Linked DNA regions of Pseudovibrio sp. Tun.PSC04-5.I4. The protein of the gene in region 2 interacts with the protein of the main gene of each other region in a pairwise test. Links are inferred from orthologs where the notes say so. Each region holds a gene or a part of one and is shown on either strand. Other genes may lie near its edges.

What was found.
Region 1: the proteins of grpE (region 2) and BLS62_RS02065 interact in binary tests that used the Escherichia coli proteins (3 or more experiments, as listed by UniProt). The link is inferred for Pseudovibrio sp. Tun.PSC04-5.I4 from one-to-one orthologs.

What each region holds. Positions count from the first base shown.
Region 1 is NZ_FNLB01000001.1:426,863-433,232, forward strand. What follows is about bases 473-3,283. They hold BLS62_RS02065 (Nramp family divalent metal transporter), read left to right. Parts: upstream 473-1,101; coding sequence 1,102-2,466; downstream 2,467-3,283. Other genes in these bases: BLS62_RS02060 (YeiH family protein), read right to left, coding at 473-516; BLS62_RS02070 (cyclase family protein), read right to left, coding at 2,530-3,283. Outside these bases: more of BLS62_RS02060, read right to left, coding at 1-472; more of BLS62_RS02070, read right to left, coding at 3,284-3,321; BLS62_RS02075 (TetR/AcrR family transcriptional regulator), read right to left, coding at 3,555-4,115; BLS62_RS02080 (DUF1348 family protein), read left to right, coding at 4,327-4,791; BLS62_RS02085 (pyridoxamine 5'-phosphate oxidase family protein), read left to right, coding at 4,815-5,444; BLS62_RS02095 (RraA family protein), read right to left, coding at 6,010-6,370. UniProt on the Escherichia coli protein: H(+)-stimulated, divalent metal cation uptake system. Involved in manganese and iron uptake. Can also transport cadmium, cobalt, zinc and to a lesser extent nickel and copper. Involved in response to reactive oxygen.
Region 2 is NZ_FNLB01000006.1:2,694,821-2,700,657, forward strand. What follows is about bases 448-3,201. They hold grpE (nucleotide exchange factor GrpE), read right to left. Parts: upstream 2,270-3,201; coding sequence 1,625-2,269; downstream 448-1,624. Other genes in these bases: BLS62_RS31390 (hypothetical protein), read left to right, coding at 467-775; BLS62_RS17840 (trimeric intracellular cation channel family protein), read right to left, coding at 799-1,437; trxA (thioredoxin), read right to left, coding at 2,473-2,793; addA (double-strand break repair helicase AddA), read right to left, coding at 2,906-3,201. Outside these bases: BLS62_RS17830 (LapA family protein), read left to right, coding at 1-135; more of addA, read right to left, coding at 3,202-5,837. UniProt on the Escherichia coli protein: Participates actively in the response to hyperosmotic and heat shock by preventing the aggregation of stress-denatured proteins, in association with DnaK and GrpE. It is the nucleotide exchange factor for DnaK and may function as a thermosensor.

The sequences.
Region 1 (6,370 bases), on a different replicon or contig from region 2:
CGTAAACAGCGTGTTTTGCTCGTTTTCTTTTGAGTTTGGCAACACTGAGGAAATCGCCAGTGCAGCAGATGCACCGCAAATGCCCACAGCGCCCCCCGTTAAAAGACCAAAGCTGGCGGACCGACCTAAAAGCCGTGCGACTATCAACCCAATGAGCAACATGGCTAGAACACTGAGAATAACCAAGGCCAGCGTTTGCCAACCTAATGCCAGAATTTGGGAAAAAGAAACACGCAGGCCGAGCAACACGACCCCCAGTCGCAACACCTTCTTTGCTGCAAAGCTGAGACCCGCCTGACAGGTCCCGTCCTCGTAAATGGAATGCACGGCCATACCAATGAGCAGAGCATAGAGCATGACCGGGCCACCCTGATGCTCGGAGATGTAACGGGCAGCGATTGCAATCACCACGGCAATTATCAGACCGGGAACAATCTCTCGCCCCTCCTTTAACCAATTGGAAAAGCGGGTGCCGGACGTCTCGGGCTGATCTGGCGTGCTGGATTGTGGCTGCATAAAACCTCACTCTGGTCAGGTGGTGCTTCTCGTCGCCCAAACACCCTTGCGGAAAGGTGCTGTCTACCTTGATTATAAGAGTAAGACTCTTGCGTAATAAATTGGTTTTAGTTGCAAAAGAAAAAGATCACGCCCCACAAATATGCGAGGCGTAGCGAGCTATATTGCCTAAGTCAGGTTTGCTTTTGCTTGCTGCGCCTGACCGGAGCTAAAACTCATTGCCAGCCCTGCAACTGCGATAAAGGCGGTGAGGGCAAGAACGAGCCAACCGGGATGTGAAGGGGTAAACCGGTCAGGGCACTCATTGTCAAAAATATTGTGTTTATGTGTCGCAGTTCGCAATCATGGTTTGGCGCGATAGTGTCTTGCCTGTGTGTCTGACGCACAAAATGAGGAATTTTACTGTGCTTCGACAGCTTTCAAATATTGTCACAAGCTATATGTGGATTTGACGGTGGTAGGACGGAGCTTTCGGTTTTCACGAAATTTCAGTTGCAAATAATTTGGGCGAATTTACTTTTCTACATTGCAATTAAGAATGAGTTGCAATAGCAATTAGAGATAGCAATATATTTGAGCGGTGCAATGACGAATACTGAAGCCAAAACGAGACCCTCACCGCTGGAATTTTCCTCCAGCTGGGGCAGAAAAAGCAAACATGCATCCTTGGAAGAAGTTTTCCGCTCCATCCCGGTAGGAACAGCGAACAGCTCTCAATTCCGTCGGTTCCTCGCCTTTGCAGGGCCGGGGTATCTGGTAGCTGTTGGTTACATGGATCCGGGCAACTGGGCGACGTCCATCGCGGGTGGCTCCACGTTTGGGTACACACTGCTGTCAATTGCGTTGCTCTCCAACATCATGGCGATTGTTTTGCAGTCCTTGTGCGTGCGACTTGCTATTGGGAGTGGTCGTGATTTGGCTCAAGCCTGCCGTGATGCATTTCCCAACTGGGTCTCAGCGCCTCTTTGGCTTTTGGCGGAGCTGGCCATTATTGCGACGGATCTGGCCGAGGTTATCGGAACAGCTATCGGCCTCAACCTTGTGTTCGGCATACCGTTGGAGATTGGCGTCATTATCACGGCGCTGGATGTGTTTCTGGTTCTCTATCTGCAAAACAAGGGATTCCGCTGGATTGAAGCGTTCATCATCGCCCTGTTGGGAGTGATCTCCTTCTGTTTTGTGATGCAGCTTGCGTTAGCAGATCCAGACTGGAGCGGTGTTATTCTCGGGTTTGCGCCAACGGTGGAGATCGTGACCAACCCGAATATGCTCTATCTTGCGCTTGGCATTATCGGCGCAACAGTGATGCCGCATAATTTATATCTGCATTCCGGTATCGTCCAGACGCGCGCCTATGGTTCCAGCTCGGAAGACCGCCATCAGGCCATCAAGTTTGCAACCTATGATTCTGCCATTGCTCTCACACTTGCTTTGTTCATCAACGCGGCCATCCTCATCCTCGCTGCGGCCGTTTTTTATCGCACCGGCAATTACGGCGTGGAGGATTTAGAAGTCGCCTACGAAATGCTTACTCCGTTGTTGGGGAGTGACCTTGCACCTATTTTCTTCGGGGTTGCCTTGCTGGCCAGTGGGTTAAGCTCCACCGTCACAGCGACGATGGCCGGCCAGATTGTGATGGAAGGCTTTATTGATCTCAGAATTCCCGCATGGCTGCGCAGGTTGATAACCCGAGGCTTCGCAATACTACCCGCTGTCGGTGTGATCTTCTTGCTGGGGTCAGATCAGATCGGAAAGCTGCTTATTCTTTCGCAGGTGGTGCTGAGTTTGCAATTGCCGTTCGCTGTTGTCCCGCTGGTGATGTTTACCGCCGACAAGCGGAAGATGGGCGAGTTTGTCAGCCCGCGTTGGCTCACGGTTTTAGCGGCGATCATCGCAGTTGTTGTCATCGTGTTGAATGTCAAACTGCTCTACGATTTATCAGGGCTTTAATGGAAAACAGGCTCCGGGGCGTTCAATACGCACCGGAGCCTGTTTTTATTTGCTAGGCCTGATTTATACAGTCGGCACCAAGGCAAGCGCGCGGATCGGGCTGCCTGTGCCATTGGCAATTTTGAGGGGCGCTGCAATCATAATCGCGCCCTTTGGAGGCAGCTTATCTAGATTGGCAAGGCTCGCAAGGCCGTATCGGTTGGCAGCATGTAGCAGGTTATGCGCCGGATAAGGCGGTTCCATGCCACCGGCACAGCCTGCATCAGTCCCGATGCACTCATTGCCCCAGCCAATAGCGCCTTTAGAAAGCACATACTCGATGCAATCGACAGTCGGTCCAGGAGAATGTGGCCCGGTTTCATCCACGTTGAGGAATTTGGCCTCATCCATGTTGCGATGATACCAGTCACTACGCATCACAACCCATTCACCGGCTATAATTTCACCATGCTGGGCTTCCCACGCCTTCACGTGATCTGCCGTAAGTAGAAAATCCGGGTTTTCTGCAACTTCAGCAGAACAGTCAATCACGTTGACGGGCGCCACAAAATTCTGCGGAGAGATGGTGTCCGTGTATCCATCCGCAAAATCTTTTCCGGTCACCCAGTGATGCGGCGCATCAAAGTGGGTGCCAGAATGCTCGCCCAGCTTCATCCAGTTCCACGCGAAAAACGGGCCATCTGCATCGTATTCGGAGATCTTGTGGATCTCAACTTTCGGTGTGTTCTTGGCAAAATCCGGTGGCAATTGAAGAATTGGCGTCTCCGGGCCCAATGATCCCGATAAGTCGATAACTTCGACATCACCTGAAATCAGCTTCATTCCAAGATCGTCTAAAATAGATTTCGTAATCATCCCTCTGTCTCCCTCCCAATGATAATAAAATGGTCCGTCCGGGGGTGAGAACCTCACCCTCCCCGGTGATGTCTCACTGGCTAGGCTAAACGCTAATATATGTATTTGCAATTATATTAGCGCATAAAATCCAAGGTTAGACGAAGGAGAGAGTGCAGAGGCATATAGGTGCAGGTGAAATTGCACTGCGCACATGTTAGAAGAAAGACAGCCAACCAGCGCAGCACCCAAACTTAGGAGGCGGCCTCAATAAGCGCATTTGCTGCATGTTTTGCATCAGCTGCTGGATTTGCGCAATTGCCAAAATGGGCAGTCACAATAGCGCCCTCCTGCAGCATAACGATTTGGCGCGCCAATTGCTCTGGTTCTTTCAGGTGAGCGAGCCTTACCAGATGCAGAATGTTGCTCAACAATATGGTTCTTTGTTCTACTGTTTGGCGATGAATAGGATGGTCAGATTCAGGGTATTCGGAACTGGCTTTGATGAACATGCAACTTTTAAAACTGTCCTGCTGAAACCACTCTTCCAGCACATCAAAAAATGCCAAAAGTTTATTCCTTGGGTCACTCGCAAGTTCGTCAATTCGTTGGAAAGCCCAATCATTGAACTGTTCTTCGCGCAATTTTAAAGCTGCAACGATCAGATCGTCCTTGGTCCTAAAATGTTTGTACATGGAGGTTTTGGAAATGCCCGATTCCGCCACCAGCATGTCCATTCCGGTGGCATGGAATCCATTTCGGTAGAACGTCTCCATGGCTTTTTGAACGATTTCATCGCGCTTGCTAGGGGGCATATGAACCTCATGGTTTACTGATCAGTACATATAACTAAATATATTTAGCACTACAAGTAATTTAATTTTTTCATTAATTTCAGTAGGTTAAATTGACATGTGTGATGAACATCACTTGCTTCTCAATTTGGTGAATTGACTAAGTGAACAGATCAGTACACCTTGCCTACTAACAACTGTACCGATCGGTAAATGATTTGGGAGACCTACGATGCTCAAAATATCGATGCACGCCATCTCCGACGACGCAGCGATTGCGAAAGTAAGAGCCGCTGAGGATGTATGGAACACGCGATGTCCTAGGATTGTAAGCCAGTACTTTTCACAGGACGGCCAGTGGCAAGATAGAAACCAGTTCATCGAAGGCCGGTCACAAATCCTCTCATTCCTCTCTGCAAAGTGGAAGCGAGAACTTCATTATCGCCATATCAAGGAGCTTTGGAGTTTCCAGAAAAACCGGTTTTCCATCCGGGTCGTCAGCGAGTGGCGGACAGCGCACAACAAGTGGTTCCGATCTAGCGGCAGCGAAAACTGCGAGTTTGATGATGATGGACTGCTGAAAAAACGGGTCACGTGCATTTCGGATAATGAAATCGATGAGAATGACAGACTATTTTGGTGGCCTTTTGGCAGACGTCCGGATGCGCACCCCAGCTTATCTGAAATGAACCTTTAATCTGTTGCTTGGGAGGGCAGTCGATGGCGCTTGCATATGCTGAAATTGCATTTACCCCTGATGTTCGCCGTGTGCAAGAAGAGCAAGGCTCGGCTCCTATGTATAAATGGATGTTGGAGGAAGAGGTTGCAGCGGCTGATAAGGTTGGACCCAAAGAGGCTGATTTTATTGCCAGCATGAATGGGTTTTATCAGGCCACTGTGAATGCTGATAACTGGCCCTATGTGCAGTTTCGTGGTGGGCCCAAAGGGTTCCTCAAGGTGCTGGATGAAAAGCGGATTGCCTACGCGGATTTTCGCGGCAATCGCCAGTATTTGAGCGTGGGAAACTGGGCCAGCAATGACCGCGTTTCGCTTATTTTGATGGATTACGCACGTCGCAGACGACTGAAGATTATGGGACGCGTAGAACTGATCAGTACGAAGGAAGATCCGGATCTGGTTAAGAAACTTACCGTTCCTAAATACCAGGCAATGCCGGAACGAGCCGTGGTTATTAACGTAGAGGCTTTGGACTGGAATTGTCCGGCCCATATTCCGGTCCGGCTAACCTTGGAAGATCTTGAACCTCAACTTTACAAAATGCGCGAAGAGCTGGTTGAACTCAGAGCGGAAAACGCTGAACTCAAATCCATGCTTAAGCGGAGTTTATAACACTGGCCCCATCCAGATCGGCCCCATCTATCACACCTATAACGAAGGAATTCGGGAGAAAATTGCGATGTTTTCGACCACCTCAGGCAAGCTAGCTGTCGTGATCTTCCTGACCAGTATCGGTCTGGCGGTTCTCTCTCAGTTTTCATAGCTCTCCCAGTGTGCGCGGCGGTTACTACCTGCCCGGGGTAACCGTCGCAATCACTGGGCGCATTGTTATTTCTCTGCGTATCCGACTTGTGCGTTTTGGATGATTTGTGCCCCAAGCCTTTGCCAAAAGTACTTTCACGCCTTCAGTGCAAGCTCTTCAGGAGCAACGCGGAACCAAAGAGGCTTGCAGTAAATATCTGGAAGGCAATCTGGAGCGAGCGATACATGTTGAAGAACATTCCTACGATAATATTGCTGACGGATGCTTTTCCCGAAATCGCGGAGAAAGAAAATGCGTTTCAGGAAACCTGCAAATAATTCAGATGAATTGAAAATCACCCACCGCTGCAGTTTTTCCCCGTAGCGATGGGCGGTGTCTGGCGGTTGTTATGGACACACACCCGCCAGCAAGGGATTACATGACGCCGTATTTCTCAAAGGCGTCTTTGGTGGTCATGCCGTTTTGCAGGGCGATTAGAACCTCCTGCTCACCGCGCGCTTTCTCAACAGCACCTTCAAACGCTGCCACTTCGATCTCTTTTGGAATAACCAGCACACCATCCAGATCACCATAGATCAGATCGCCCGGATTGATGCGCACACCGTCCATCTCAATCGGCACACGCCAATCCACCACCTTGCCGCGCGGGGCTTGGTCCTGCGCATAGGAGCCAAAGGAGGCGAGCGGGAATTTGAGGTCGCGGATTTCCCGTGTGTCACGATGGAAGCCATGCACTACAGCACCGTTGGCACCACACACAAGAGCGCGGGTTGAC
Region 2 (5,837 bases):
CGTTTTCGCAAGGAAGCCCGTGTTCAGCGGCGGGAAGCGAACCAACTTAAGCATGAAGCTGATTCACTCAGAAAAGTAGCTCAGGGCGACATTGCTCCCGGGCTACCTGCCCCGGATCATAAAAGGGCGGCCTAATAGCTTCACTGCTCAGCCAATAGTAGCTGGATTATGAGGTATGCGAACGCGCGTCATCACCGCTTAGGAAATTCAGGCTGTGATGAACTTTCGTGACCTTATCGAGAGGTTTCCGTGTGGGTGCGGGTATCGCTATCTCCGTGAGATCATAAAGTTTCTCGCCCAGCAAACTGGGATAGTAGTTCTCTTTTGATCTCCTCTGCATCGCACTATTTTGCCGCTCAAAACACAATAGAGGTCGGCTTTATTGGTACGCGGATTGAAAATAAGCTCCCTTCGCCTTCAGAACAGGAACAGAAGCTCATCCGGCGCTCAACAACTGACTGATGCCATGAGCGGGTTTCTTTCAACGTGCGCACCACAACGGATCCTAGCGGCGCAGTTCGTGGTGCTGACATTATTTGCTCTGCATCAGCCTCTCAACGCCCACATTCGCGGAGAATGGCTTCTGGAGGGCTGGCATCTTGATTTGGTGAGCTTGCCTCATCAAAAGCACGACGAAGGCGATATTGACGGAGTTTATGTCAGGGTGACCGCGCCGGTCGCCGTTTCTATGAGCAAATCACGCTCTATAAATCGACTGGAACTTCCTTGGCTGATCTGCCAACGCCGGTCGCATCTTTTTGTGTGTGTAGGCTGAAGCAGCCCACATCAGGTTACACCTTAATCTATTTCGTCCAGATCAGACTTCTTAAGAGGCGCATAGCTCGGCAAATGCCAGCCCCACGCAATTGCACCGCCGCGCAAGATCATGGCCATCGCAAAGCCAAGTCCTACAGCTAAATTGCTTTGCCCGGTCACCGAAATTGTGGCTGTATAGGTGATCGCTCCGGCAAGAGCTGCCGCAAGATAGATCTCTCGTTGTAACAAGGCAGAAGGTTGACCCGCGATAATATCGCGCAGAATTCCGCCAAATGTCGCGGTCCCAACGCCCATCAACACGGCAACAGCTGCGCCATCATCCAAAGAAATCGATTTGGCGGCTCCCATGACTGAGTAGGAGGCAACTCCGACGGCATCAAGCCATCTCAATGGACGCCCCCAAGCTTCTACCTTGTGGGCGAAGAACCACATGCCAACGGAGACAACAGCGCACACATAGAGGTAGCTATTATTTTCAATCCAGAAGACCGGAACATCGAGCAGGGTGTCTCTGAGAGTACCCCCGCCAATTCCTGTGAGGGAACAAAAGAACAAGAACGCAATAAAATCCTGACGCAAACGCGCGGCCACTAGCCCGCCTGTTACAGCAAAAACAGCAACGCCGAAAAAGTCCAAGTACTGCCAGATCTCAGAGTGCATTTGCATCAAGCCCGTTAATTTTTAAATATTTCTCAGATTTTCGAGGTGTTACTCACACTCAAACAAAAAGCAACCCAATACCTGCAATACTCCCAAACCCTACAATGGATTCGCAGTTGACCCACTAACAAAAAACGGGCCACTCAGTGAGTAACCCGTTTTTGAAACTTCGCAAAGATGAAAAAGCCTAGGCTTCTTTATCTAGTGTTGAACCCGGTCCTGCATTTTTGTCGGTTACAGGAACGATCTTTGGACCACCTTTGGAAATACCAACCATTGCGGGGCGCAGCACACGCTCACCAATGACGTAACCTGCCTGAACCACGTTCATAACAGTGTTGTTTGGCACTTCTGTGTTTGGAACTTCAAACATTGCCTGATGGAAATGCGGGTTGAACTTCTCACCTTCTGGGGAAAGACGCTTCACGCCGTGCTTTTCGAGGTGGTTGAGCATTTCGCGCTCTACCAATTCAACGCCTTCAACCAGAGCTTTGAGGTTCTCATCGTTCTGTGTTGCTTCGTCTGGCAGTGCATCGATTGCGCGGCCAAGGTTGTCATTGACCACCAGCATATCGCGCGCAAAACCAGCAATGGCGTAAACCTTAGCGTCTTTCACTTCTTTCTCAGTGCGACGGCGTAGATTTTCCATTTCAGCCATCGTACGCAAAGTACGGTCTTTGAGAGCTGCGTTTTCTGCTCTGAGTGCTTCGATTGGATCGACTTCCACAGCAGCTTCTACCTGCTCCGCCTCATTCGCAAAGGCTACTTCTTCAGCAACAACTTCTGGATTCAGCTGTTCTTCAGTGTGCGGAGTTTTATTTTGATCGCTCATCGTCATCCCGTCTCTTGAAACCTGCTCCAAATTGCTAGGAGCGAAGTAAAGCAAGGCTGCTGCTCGGCGCCCATGCTACAAAATTATTTGGACCCTATTTAGTCACTGTTTGCCAAAAACAAAAGACCTCCGGCCACATACATGCCCGGAGATCCTCAGAATGCCCGATTTTACTCAGCATTTCGTTGCAAATACCACCAAAATTAGGAGTACTGCTTGATCCAATCAGCAATTTTGCCCTTTGGCTGCGCGCCAACGAGAGTCGCAGCAGGCTGGCCGTCCTTAAAAAGGATCATTGTTGGGATAGAACGCACGCCGTAATTCATTGCGCTCTGCTGGTTGCTGTCGATGTCCAGCTTCACAATTTTAACTGCACCAGCCATTTCCTCGGAGATTTCTTCCAGGGATGGAGCAATCATCTTACAAGGACCGCACCAGGTCGCCCAAAAATCCACCAGAACTGGTGTGGAGCTCTTCAGGACTTCAGCTTCAAAGCTTCCGTCTTCAACTTTCACAGTGGCCATTTTTGCCTCTTCTATAATTTAGCGCGAGTCACCCCCAAATGAGCGAACTCTGTTGTCATGAAAATAAGAACGCGAGAGCCAAGCGTCAAGCGACCGAATTCTCAACATTCTGTTAGAAATTAAAAGTTTTCATGAGTTCCACCGGTATTTCTATCAGGCGAGGGCCCGATGTATATAACAGCAGCGCTCTTATTTTGCGACCTGGGTAAAGCTCAGCAAGCAGTTTCTTATAAACAGCTAACTGCGCAATATAAATTTCAGATACGCCCTGAGCCGTTTGCGGCACTACAGCATTGGTTTTGAAATCAAGAATGGTCACGTCTTCGTCATTGACCAAAAGACGGTCAATCAACCCGAGGATTTCGACTGGCTTGCCATCCTCCCCCGTCAACATGCCTTGAATGGGAACTTCCGCTCTGCCGTTTGCCCCAAATAGCTCGGCAAACTCTGGATTATTCAGTGTATTAAACACGTCATCCAGCAACCGAGTTCTGTTCCGTTCAAAACGCTCAGGCAGTGCCCCTGTTAAAAACCGATCTGCTGAGGTCTCGCGTTGTTCCTCTGGCAAATCTGGCAGGATTTCGAGCAGCCTGTGAATTATCCGGCCGCGTACCAAAGGCCAGTCTTCTGGCTGGCGTGCTGCTTCGAGCGCATCCTTTGGGTCTTGTTGCTCGATGTTTTCCTTGGCATCCATTTCTTCAAAGGCAGCAGAAGGTTTCAAACGGCGTATGCGTTCTGGTGATGAAACATTATGAGCAACCCAATCCGGCAATGCCGAATTCTCTCGTGTTACGACTGGAGCACTGCGCGGCACCACAGGCTCAGGCTGGTCGATGCCATTTTTTGTCCAGAGCCATGACGCTATTTCACCGTTTGCATCTTTTTGCTCGCGGGCTTCTTCAATCAGACCATTGCGGGTGAGTGTATACCAGCATTCATCGTGCGGGCCGCGTTTTGGTGCCCAGCCGCACACCACAAGGCGATCCTTAGCGCGCGTGAGAGCAACATAAAGCAGGCGCCTGTATTCTTCCTTTTGGCCTTCCCCCAGCAGCTCCAGCGCTTCCTCATGCCATGGGGTGCGCTGTGCTTTGTTGGGGAGCCAAACCAGAGCGGGCGCGGCTTCCAGATCACCCTCACGCGGTTTTTCAACCATGACAGGAGAGTGCTGGCTGGAAACAGGTGCATTGCAGCCATCTGCCAGAATAACGTAGGACGCTTCCAGCCCTTTGGCGCCATGCACGGTCATGATGCGCACCATTCCCTTGGCCGCATTGAGCTCGCGTTTAATGACGGTTTTTGTCTGCATCAACCATGCAAGGAAACCTTCCATGCCCGGCGTGCCGCTTTTTTCATAGGTCAGCGTGAGCGAGAGGAACTCATCGAGAACATCATCAACTTCACTCCCGAGGCGCTCCCTGAATTTTTGCCGGTAGCCATCTGTTCCAATGATCTTTGCGTAGAACTCGAAAGGCGGCACAAAATCGGCTCTGTCTCGCCAGATGACCAGTTGTTTGCGGACATTTTGCCACTTTTCACTGTTCTCAGATTTGCGCAGCAGCTCATGCCAGAGCGTACCCGGCCTTGGTGTGCCCGCTGTTTCGCGCGCAATTTCAAAGAGGTCATCATCCAGCAAGCCGAACAGCGGGCTTTTGAGAACACAAGCGAGAGACAAATCATCTTCCGGCAACAGGATGAACCGGCCCAGCGCAACCAGATCTTTCACCGCGATGTGGTCGGTTAAGGTTAGGCGGTCAGACCCGGCGGCGGGGACATCCAGACGTTTGAGTTCGCGGTTCAGCGCTTCCACAAACTGGCCGCGTTTCCGCACGAGAACCAACACGTCTCCCGGCCCAGCAACGCCTCTTTGGTCCCAGTCCTTAATTTGCTCTGCGATGCGCGTTGCCAGCCGCAACATTGGGTTGCCGGTGCCAATCGCATCGATGGGCTGTGTCCAGTCGTCTGGTTCCAGCGTTTCGACAGCTTCTTCCAGCGGCCAGATTTCTACACGGCCCGGATCATTGTGGCGGATTGCTTCGTGTACCGGAGCCACATTTTCTTGTGACAGGCCCTTAAAGGCTTCCGGCGAGCCGAACACTTTATCGACGGCTCCAAGCACATCCGGCGTGGAGCGGAACGAGAGATTGAGTTCAATGCCCTCAAAGTTCCTCTGCGCATCTTTCGCTTTTCCCGCGAAGAACTTTCGCATTTCCGCGAAATAAGCCGGAACAGCGCCCTGGAAAGAATAGATGGACTGTTTTTCATCGCCCACCGCAAAGATGGTACGCATTTTCTCTCTAGCGCCATTCCCTGCGAAGAATTCCTCTGCCAGTGCGCGGATCACTTCCCACTGGCGCGGACTTGTGTCCTGCGCTTCATCAACCAGAATGTGGTCGAGACCCTGATCCAGTTTGTACTGTACCCATTGCGCGGCTTCGGCACGGGAGAGCAGCCTGGCAGATTTCACCACCAAATCCTCAAAGTCCAGATAGCCGCGACGGAGTTTTTCCGTCTCGTAGTACCGTAAAACAGCGTCAGAGAGAGTGAGGATCGCTTTGGTGCCAGATACCGTTATGACGGCATTTAAGTGCTGGAAAGCTTCCAGAATGCGCGCCTGTTCCACGAACAAACGGTCGATAACCTCCGGAAAACCCGTTTGCACCTTCTTCGTGGCAAGAGATTTGCGCGGGCCGAAGGTGCCAGTCAGGAAGATTTTCAGCCACTCAATGCGCCATCTTTCATCGCTTTTCTGCGTGATTGCTGCCTCTAACGCGGCGGCACGGTCTTGATCCGTCTTGGAGCCGACGCGTAAGGCTTCCGCAAACGCTTTTACCTCGTCGTCCGTAAGCGAACAATTCCGTCGCAACGAACTTGCAAAGCCAGATATATCATCCTCCGGCATGACGGAAAAATCAGCGTATAGCGCAGAAACAGCGCCCTCGAGGTCGCCATAGGGTGCGAGCCAGCGATAAAATGCGTCTCGACGGCTGATAAGTTCCGAAAGTGCCTTTTCGACACCAGAATCCGGCAACAGCTCGATCAACTGG